One region of the Brachybacterium huguangmaarense genome, then DNA from elsewhere that is predicted to be linked to it. Evidence: predicted binding sites of a transcription regulator. Region 1 holds the regulator's gene; the other holds the start of a gene.
The links. The regulator LexA, encoded in region 1, represses DNA repair genes until DNA is damaged. The targets are predictions, from matches to a motif close to TCGAACANNTGTTCGA.
Positions count from the first base shown of each region.

Region 2: the regulator LexA is predicted to act here: its motif matches at 2,327-2,342, upstream of BRM3_RS12770 (HNH endonuclease signature motif containing protein).

Region 1 is NZ_CP107020.1:1,735,594-1,740,073, reverse strand. It holds gene nrdR (transcriptional regulator NrdR) at 136-609, opposite strand; gene BRM3_RS07775 (LysM peptidoglycan-binding domain-containing protein) at 704-1,099, opposite strand; gene lexA (transcriptional repressor LexA) at 1,349-2,038, shown strand; gene BRM3_RS07765 (ATP-dependent DNA helicase) at 2,052-4,019, opposite strand; gene hflX (GTPase HflX) at 4,153-4,480, opposite strand, start outside.
Region 2 is NZ_CP107020.1:2,771,654-2,776,133, forward strand. It holds gene map (type I methionyl aminopeptidase) at 1-411, shown strand, start outside; gene BRM3_RS12770 (HNH endonuclease signature motif containing protein) at 547-2,298, opposite strand; gene BRM3_RS12775 (MFS transporter) at 2,453-3,640, opposite strand; gene BRM3_RS12780 (1-deoxy-D-xylulose-5-phosphate synthase) at 3,775-4,480, opposite strand, start outside.

The sequences.
Region 1 (4,480 bases):
CGCGGTCGGCCCGGATGGAGAAGGACCGGCGGCCGCGGCTTCCCCTCCGCGACCACCGGTCCATCGTGCGCGATGCGCACGCGACACATCATAAGGGTATCGGCGCCATGCTTCGCACCCCGTCCGGAGGGATGCCTACGGCGCCGCGGGAGCGGGCGTCTCCGCGCCCTCGGCGCGCAGCCGTGCGATCGCGCTCTCGAAGTCCTCGAGGGACTCGAAGCCCTGGTACACGCTCGCGAAGCGGAGGTAGGCGACGAGGTCGAGGTCCTGCAGGGGCTGGAGGATCGCGAGGCCCACGTCGTGGGCGTCGATCTCGGCCTGGCCGCTCTGGCGGATCGCCTCCTCGACCTCCTGGGCGAGGAGGGCCAGCTCGTCGTCGGAGACGGGGCGCCCCTGGCAGGCCTTGCGGACGCCCGCGATCACCTTGGCGCGGCTGAACGGCTCGCTCACCCCGGAGCGCTTGACGACGGCGAGCGAGGCCGTCTCGACCGTGGAGAAGCGCCTCGAGCAGTTCGGGCACTGCCGACGCCTGCGGATCGAGGCGCCGTCGTCGGCGGTCCGGGAGTCGACGACTCGCGAATCGGGGTGGCGGCAGAAGGGGCAGTGCACCTGCGCAGTTTATCGTGCACGGCGCCCGCGGCGCCCGGTGCGATCACGGTGTTCGCCGCGGGCACCGCGCGACGATCCGGGCGGGCCGATGCCGTCAGCGGGCGGCGCCCTCGACGACGGGCAGGTCGAGCTGGGTCCCGGCGGTCACGCGCGAGGTGGGGAGGTCGTTGGCCTGCTGGATCTGGAGCACGTAGTCGCGGGGGTCCATGCCCTCCGGCGCGTAGGTGCGTGCATAGCCCCACAGCGTGTCCCCGGGCTGGACGGTCACGGACACGTACTGGGGCCCGCCCACCCAGTCGGCGAGGGCCGAGGGCGCTCCCGAGAAGATCATCGCGGTCGCGGCGAGCACGAGCAGGACGGCGAGCACGAGCAGCGTGCGCAGGGCGCGCCCCCGACGGGTGAGCTCCAGTCGAACGCTCTTTCGAGCGATCGCGGGGCGACGGCGCGGACGGGGCTGCGCGAGGGCCGGGACGGCGGCGATGGTAGTCATGTCTCCGAACTCCTGTTCGATCGAATACGTGTACGACTGTAGGGGCGACGGGTGCGACACGCAAGACACGATCGAACACCTGTTTGGTTTCGGTGCCCTCGGCCCCTACTGTGGTCAGCGAGATCACTCCACCAGAGGGGTCTGACATTCGAGCTCCGCGGCCGCGGCACGAGGCCGGGCCCGGGCGAGGCGCCCGGCGCCCGCCGGCGCGACGGCGGCGGGGCCCGGGAGACGACGAAAGGCCCGCAGATGACGCCGACCACGCCGAGCGATCCCGCCCTCACGGACGGCGGGGCGCCGTCGAGCGAGCTGTCCGCGCGCCAGCGCACGATCCTCGAGACCATCGCGGCGGCCATCGCCTCGCGCGGCTACCCGCCGACGATGCGCGAGATCGGGGACGCCGTCGGCCTCACCTCGCCGTCCTCGGTGTCCCATCAGCTGCAGGCGCTCGAGCGCAAGGGCTTCCTGCGCCGCGACCCCAAGCGTCCGCGGGCGATGGAGATCGTCATGCCGGACGACGCCGGGGATCCGGGCGAGCCCGTGGCCGAGGCGCTGCCCTCCTCCCCCTCTGTCGCCGTGCCGCTCGTCGGCCGGATCGCCGCGGGGGTGCCGATCACGGCGCAGGAGCAGGTCGAGGACGTGTTCACCCTGCCCGAGCAGCTCGTGGGCAGCGGCGACCTGTTCCTGCTGGCCGTCGTCGGGGACTCGATGGTCGACGCCGCCATCTGCGACGGCGACTGGGTCGTCGTGCGCTCGCAGAACGTCGCCGAGAAGGGCGAGATCGTCGCGGCCATGATCGACGGCGAGGCGACCGTCAAGACCTTCGTCCAGCGCGACGGGCACATCTGGCTCATGCCCCACAACCCCTCGTTCGCCCCCATCCTCGGGGACGACGCCGAGATCCTCGGCAAGGTCGTCGCGGTCCTGCGCACCGTCTGAGGACGGCGCCGCCTCACACGCGGGCGAGCCTCCCGAGCGCGCCGAGCGCGACCTCGGGGTCCTGAGTGCGCCACAGCGGCGGCATCGCGCTCACCAGGAACGAGCCGTAGTGCGCCGTCGCGAGCCGGGGGTCGAGCACCGCCACCATGCCGCGGTCCTCGGCCGAGCGGATCAGGCGGCCGGCGCCCTGCGCCAGCAGCAGCGCCGCGTGCTGCGCGGAGATGGCCATGAAGCCGTTGCCGCCGCGGGCGCCGATGCGCTCCTGGCGCGCGGCCGTGAGGGGGTCGTCGGGCCGCGGGAACGGGATCCGGTCGATCGTCACGAGGCGGCACGCGCGACCCTGCACGTCGACGCCCTGCCACAGCGAGAGGGTGCCGAACAGGCTCGTCGTCTCGTCCTCGCGGAAGCGCCGCACGAGGTTGGTGATCGAGTCCTCCCCCTGCAGTCCGATGGGCAGGGCGCTGCGGGCGCGCACGTGCTCGGCCGCGAGCTGGGCCCCGCGCCGCGAGGAGAACAGGCACAGCGCTCCCCCGCGCGAGGCCTCCACGAGCTCGGTCAGGTGATCGAGCATCGAGAGCGACGGGCCCTCGCGGCCCGGCGGCGGCAGGTGCCGCGCGATGTAGAGGATGCCCTGGCGTGCGTACTCGAAGGGGCTGCCGACGTCGAGGCCGCTCCATGCCGAGGAGCCGCCGCCGCGCGGGCTGGACTCGACCTCCTGCCGGTCGGCGGCCCGCAGACCGATGCTGCCGGCGGGCGGCTCGAAGCGGCCGCCGAGGGCCAGGGTCGCAGACGTCAGCACGACCGTGCGGTCCTCGAGCACGGCGCCGCGCATCGCCCCGGCCACGCTGAGCGGGGCCACCTGGATGCTGCTGCGCCCCGTGAGCTCGGAATGGGAGACCGAGACGACGTCGTCCTCGTCGGGCGCCACGAGGCGCTCGCACACGTCGAGGATCTCCTGCAGGTTGGCGCGCACGGCCTTGCGGGCGCCGGCCGCGGTCGCGCTCCCCTGCTCCCCCGCGTCCTTGGCGTCGGAGTGGGCGGTGCGGGCCTCCGTGCGCAGCAGCACGAGCGCGTCGAGCATGCCCGGCGGCAGGTCGCCGATGACGCGCCCGTCGGGCATCTGGGCGAGGGCGTCGCGCAGGCTCTCCCCCGCGTCGTCGAGGGCGGTCGCGGCCATGCCGAGCCCGCGCAGCTCGCGCACGGCCCCGCGCACCATGGGGGCGGTGAGCGTCTCGGTCACGGCGCTCGTCACGCGGGACACGAGGTCGTGGGCCTCGTCGACGACGAGCACGTCGTGCTCGGGCAGGATGCCGTGGCCGTCGAACGCGTCGATCGCCATCAGGGCGTGGTTGGTCACGACGAGGTCGACGTCGCGTGCGATCGCGCGGTTGCGCTCGGCGAAGCAGGCCTCGACCATCGGGCACGAGCTGCCCAGGCACTGCGCGCCCGTGACCGAGACCTGCCGCCAGGCGCGGTCGGAGACCGGGGCGGCGAGGTCGTCGCGGTCCCCCGTGTCGGTGGTCTCGGCCCACTCCCGCAGACGGCGCACCTGTTCGCCCAGGCGCTCGGAGCCCTCGCGCTCGCCGCCGGCGGCCGCTTCGGAGAACAGGGCCTGGGGGTCGAGGTCGTCCGGGTAGCCGCCGTCGACCTTGTGCAGGCACACGTAGTTGCTGCGGCCCTTGAGCAGCGAGTAGGTGGGGGTGCGCGGCAGCTCGGGGGCGAGGGCCTCGACGAGCCGCGGCAGGTCCTTGCGCACGATCTGCGACTGCAGCGCGATCGTCGCCGTGGAGACGACGACCGTGCGACGGGACTCGACCGCGTGGCGCAGGGCCGGCACCAGGTAGGCCAGGGACTTGCCGGTGCCGGTGCCCGCCTGGACGAGCAGGTGCCGGTGCCCGCGCATCGCGGTGTCGACGGCCTCGGCCATCGCCGCCTGCCCGGGGCGCGCGTCCCCGCCCACGGCGCGGACCGCGGCGTCCATCAGGACGGACAGCGCGGGGGCGTCGAGGGTCGGTCCGGGGGCGGCGTCAGGCACCGATCCAGGCTAGTGCCCGGCCCCGACGATCGGGGTCAGGCGCGGTGGGGCCGGGGTGTGACGAGCGGCTCGCGCCCGCTCACGCCGCGGCGGTGAGCTCGGCGGCGAGCGCCGCGTCGACCCGGGCGTGCAGATGCGTGCCCTGCTCGACGTGCTCCTCGCTCAGGATCTCGCCCGTCTCGTGGACGCGCGAGACGAGGTCCCCGCGCGTGTACGGGACGACCAGGTCCACCTCGACGGCGGGTCGCGGGAGGTGCTCGGCGATCAGCTCGCGCAGCTCCTCGACGCCCTCGCCCGTGCGTGCCGAGACGACGGCCGACAGCTCGACCTGGCTGCGGATCCGGGCGATCGTCTCGGGCTCGGCGATGTCGGCCTTGTTGAGCACGATGATCTCGGGCACGTCGAAG
Region 2 (4,480 bases), 1.0 Mb from region 1:
GACACCGAGACGGTCATGTGGGCGGGGATCGACCAGGTGCGCGCGGGGAACCGGGTGGGCGACATCGGGCATGCCGTCGAGGCGTCCGCGCACGGGCTCGGGTACACGATCAACCATCAGTTCGGCGGCCACGGCGTGGGCCGCACGATGCACGAGGACCCGTTCATCCCCAACCATGGCACGCCCGGATCGGGCCGCGAGCTGGAGGCGGGCATGGTGCTGACGGTCGAGCCGTTCCTGTCGCCGACGACGAGCGAGCTCGAGATCACCGACCGCGACGGCTGGACCGTCGAGACGGTCGACCACTCGCGCGGCGCGCACGCCGAGCACACCCTGTACGTCACCGAGGGCGACCCGATCGTCCTCACGGCGCGCGCCACGGATCCCTCGCCGCGGTCGTCGGTCGCATAGGCGGGGAGGGCGGCGTCGCGGAGGCGGGGCATCGCGGCGGCCCGGCCGCCCGCGAAGACGGCGGTGGTGCACCCGGCGCGTCCCGTCGAGACGGACCCGGCTCGAGCACGGACACGGGCACGAGCGCGCGCGGGCTCAGAACGGTGGTGCCTCATGCGGGTCTGTCGGCGGGGGTTGCCCTCGCCGAGGCTCGGACCACGGCGGTCCTTCGCGCGGGGGCCGGGTCGGCGGCTCGTCGGGCGGGTGGTCCGACGTCGTGTCCTGCTCCTGCTCGGCTCGTCGGGCCCTGCGGGCCTCGACCCGTGCGAGGTACGCGTTCCATGAAGCCATGAGCTGGGCGACGGCGCGCGGCGTCGCGAGGTCGACGTCGTCCTCGACCTCCACGCGGGCGCACGGGTGCTCAGCGGACCCGACCCGCCAGGCCGTGGCTCCCGGCCCGGTGCCGGTCGACGGCAGACGCTCGGGGTCGAGACGACCGGCCGTCTTCTCGGCGTGATGCTGCCAGCACGGGAGGTGGAGGTTCTCGATCTCGGTGCGCCCTCCCCGTGCCGGGTCCCGGTGGTCGAACTCCTCGATGTGGTCGCATTCCGAGGCGGAGGACGCCGGCCGGTCACAGCCCGGCACGGCGCACGTGGCCTGGCGCAGACGCAGATGCTCGAGCATGGCCGGGCTCGGCGTGTACCGCTCCGCGGGCATCGGGAGGAACGCCCCGGTGCACGGATCGGTCGGCACCCGGTGCCAGGTGCGCTCCCCCGCGGCGAGGTGCCGCGCCATGTCCGGCGGGATCGGGATGCGCCCTTCGAGCATGCCGGGCTGATCGGAGGCTCCGAGCACGGTGAGCACGGGCACGGTGACGTTCAGCCGGAAGCGATCGGCGGGCACGTGCACGCCGTCGGTGTCCAGCTCGGCTGCCGTCAGGAGCCAGAAGCGCAGCTGGGACAGAGACAGGGGCCGGCCGGTCGACGCCGCCCGCCCCTCGGGGTCGCCGGGGATCTCCGTCCCCTGCGCGAGGGCATGGCGCTGGGCGTTCTGGAGGCCGCGCGCCGCCGCATCGAGCCGCCGAGCGAGCGAGAGGATCTCCGGCGCCGGCCCCCGCACCTCGAGCAGCCCGATCCCGGGCTGGGGATCCGTCAGCATCGTCACGCTGCGGCACGCACGAGGGTCCTCGCGCTCGGGCTCGGCGGCGCGCACGGACAGCCAGTCGACCAGGTGGCGCAGTTCGCGGCGGAAGCGCTCAGGCGGGATGTGCATGTCCCAGGTCGCGATCACCGTGTCGGCGCGACGCCGATCCGCCACGGCGAGGGGGCGCACGAGCCGGATCACGTCGTCGAACCAGGCGGCGGGCATCTCTCCGCTCTCGAGCACCGCGAACGTGCGCGGCAGGTGCTCGACGGCGAGGAAGGCGTCCGCGACCCGCCGGGCCGCCTGGTCGACCGTGCAGTGCAGCGCGAGCCCGACACCGATCGCATCGATCGCGTCCGTCGCTCCCGGGCCGACCGTGGTGTCCCCGTCGTAGAAGGCTGCGAGGCACTGCAGGGTGCGGGCGTGGAGCGCCGACCGCTCCGCCGAGAGGTCCCACAGGACGCGCAGCCCCTCGGCGAGCACGGGGGCGGCCTCCAGGCCTGCCTTCTCGGCGACGGTCTCACGGCTCGCGGGACGCCGCGCGACGACGGCCTTCCATGGCGGCGGCTCCCCGGACGTGCCGGGACGCGGCGCGTCGACGCCGGGCCCGCCAGGAGAGGTCCCCGACGCCCTGAGCGCGTCGTCGGGGACCGTGGCGCCGGGGTCCCGAGGAGTCCTCTGGACCACCCAGTCGCCGGTGGCGGGCACGGCGTCGTGGGACGCACGACGCCCCGCATCGCCGCCGCGTCCTCTCGCCTCGTCCATGTCCGCTCCCTCCGAGCCGCCGTCATCTTCGAACACGTGTTCGATGAACTCAGGCTAGTGGAGCGGTACGACAGTCGGAAGGGCCGAGCCGTCCTGGTGGACAACCGCCTGCCCGTCACCGGAAGAGCGCCGGGATCGCGCCACGATCGGGCGCCTACGCCCCCGCTCCCCCGATGGATCGCCAGGCGCGAGGGGACGCCAGCAGGAGGCCGCCCAGGAGAAGCGGGCCGCACGTCAGGACGAGGAGCGCCCACCGCACCTCCAGATGGGCTGCGAGGAGACCCGCCGCGAGCGGGGTGAGCAGGTAGGCGGGGAGCTCGCCGAGCTCGAGCATCGACCGCGCCTCCCCCGCGCTGACGGCGCGCTGCTCGCCCGCGAGGGTGTTGACCATCGGACCGAGGAACGCGGTGCCGACCCCGAGGACGACGAGCCCGAGCAGGCCGGGCACGAGACGTCCTGAGCCCACCCCGACGACGAGCGCCGGCACGGTCACGGCGACGGAGAGCAGAGCGAGCCTCCTCCAGCCGAGGCGCTCGGCGACCGCGCCGACGACCAGCAGGCAGACGCTCTTGGATGCCATGACGACGGTGTACCCGAGGGCTCCGAGGGCGACGCTCCCATGGACGCTCCGCGCGAGATGGATGCCGGCCCACTGGGAGGCGGCGGCGTCGACGATGCTCGCGAGCAGCGAGAGCACGCCGAGGAGGACCACGGGAGCGCTCAGGCGCCGACGCAGACGCAGGACGAGCCTCTCGGCTGAGCCGGTGCGACGCGGCTCGTCCGGGAGCCGCCCCCGCAGCACGGACAGGGCGAGCGCGATCACCGCGTCGACCGCGGCGAGCTGCCACGCCACCGGGATCCCACCGCGGATCGCCGACCATGACAGCGCCCCGCCGCTCAGCATGCCGAGGCTGTCCAGCGCGTCGAAGTGCCCGACGACGCTCCGCCCGAGCTGCCGCTGATGCACGAGCACGAGGGCGCCGGCGGTGGCGCCGAGGACCTTGGCGGCGAGCATCCACACCAGGAGCGATACGACGAGAGCGGGGAGCGCCGGTGAGAGCGCGACGAGCGGGCTCGCGGCGAGGGCCACGCCTGCGGCCACGAGCGCCATCGTGCGCGTGCGGACCCGTCCGATGAGCACGATGACGAGCTCGAGCCCGAGGACCTCGCCGCACGTCGCCACCGACGTCGCGAGGCCCCAGTCGGCGTCCGAGGCCCCGAGGGACTCCTTGACCTGGGGCACCCGCCCGAGCCACACGCCGAGCGGAAGGCTGAGAGCGAGGTGCGCGACGGCGAGGGCGGTGCCGCGTGCGCCGGCGGGGACGGACAGGACGACGGGCATGAGGCCTCCTGGAGAACCACGAGGCCGCCCACTGCAGGCGCTCTACTGCGTCGCCGTCACCGTACCCGGGCCGCTCCCCGAGGCGTCAAGCGCCTCGTCCGTCGCGACGGCCCCGTCCGGGCTCTCCGTCGTGCTCAGCCCAGGACGTCCCGGATGCTCCGGGCGATCCCCTCGGCGTCGAGGCCGTGCTCGGCGAGGATGTGGGCGCGCGTCGCATGTGCGTGGAACCCCTGCGCCACGCCGAGGTTCCGCACCGGCGGGGTGGGATGCGAGGCGGTCGCGCGCTGGCCGAGGGCGAGGGCGAGGGCCGCGCCGACGCCGCGCACGGCCACGCCGTCCTCGACGGTCACGACGGCGCGGGCGCTCGCTGCGAGCGCGATCAGCTCCTCGGAGATCGGCAGCGCCTGCACCGGGTCGACCACGAGCACGTTCGCACCCGTCTCGTCCGCCGCGCGACGGGCCGCCTCCACGGTCGGACGGGCGAGCGCGCCGATGCTCACGACGAGCGCGTCGACGGCGCGGGCAGGGTCGCCCGCGAGCACGTCGCCCGAGGGCACCTGCGCGAGGGCGGCGACGTCCGCGCCGCAGCCCCCCTTGGGATAGCGCACGAGAGCGGGGCCCTCGAGCGCGAGCGCCGTGCGGATCGCCGCGTCGAGCCGCTCGCCGTCGCGCGGGGCGAACGCGGCCAGGCCCGGGACCTGCGCGGCGAGGGAGAGATCCCAGATGCCGTGATGGCTCGGCCCGTCGTCGCCCGTGACCCCCGCCCGGTCGAGCGTGATGGTGACGTCCTCGTGGTGCAGGGCGACGTCCAGCAGGAGCTGGTCGATCGCGCGGTTCAGG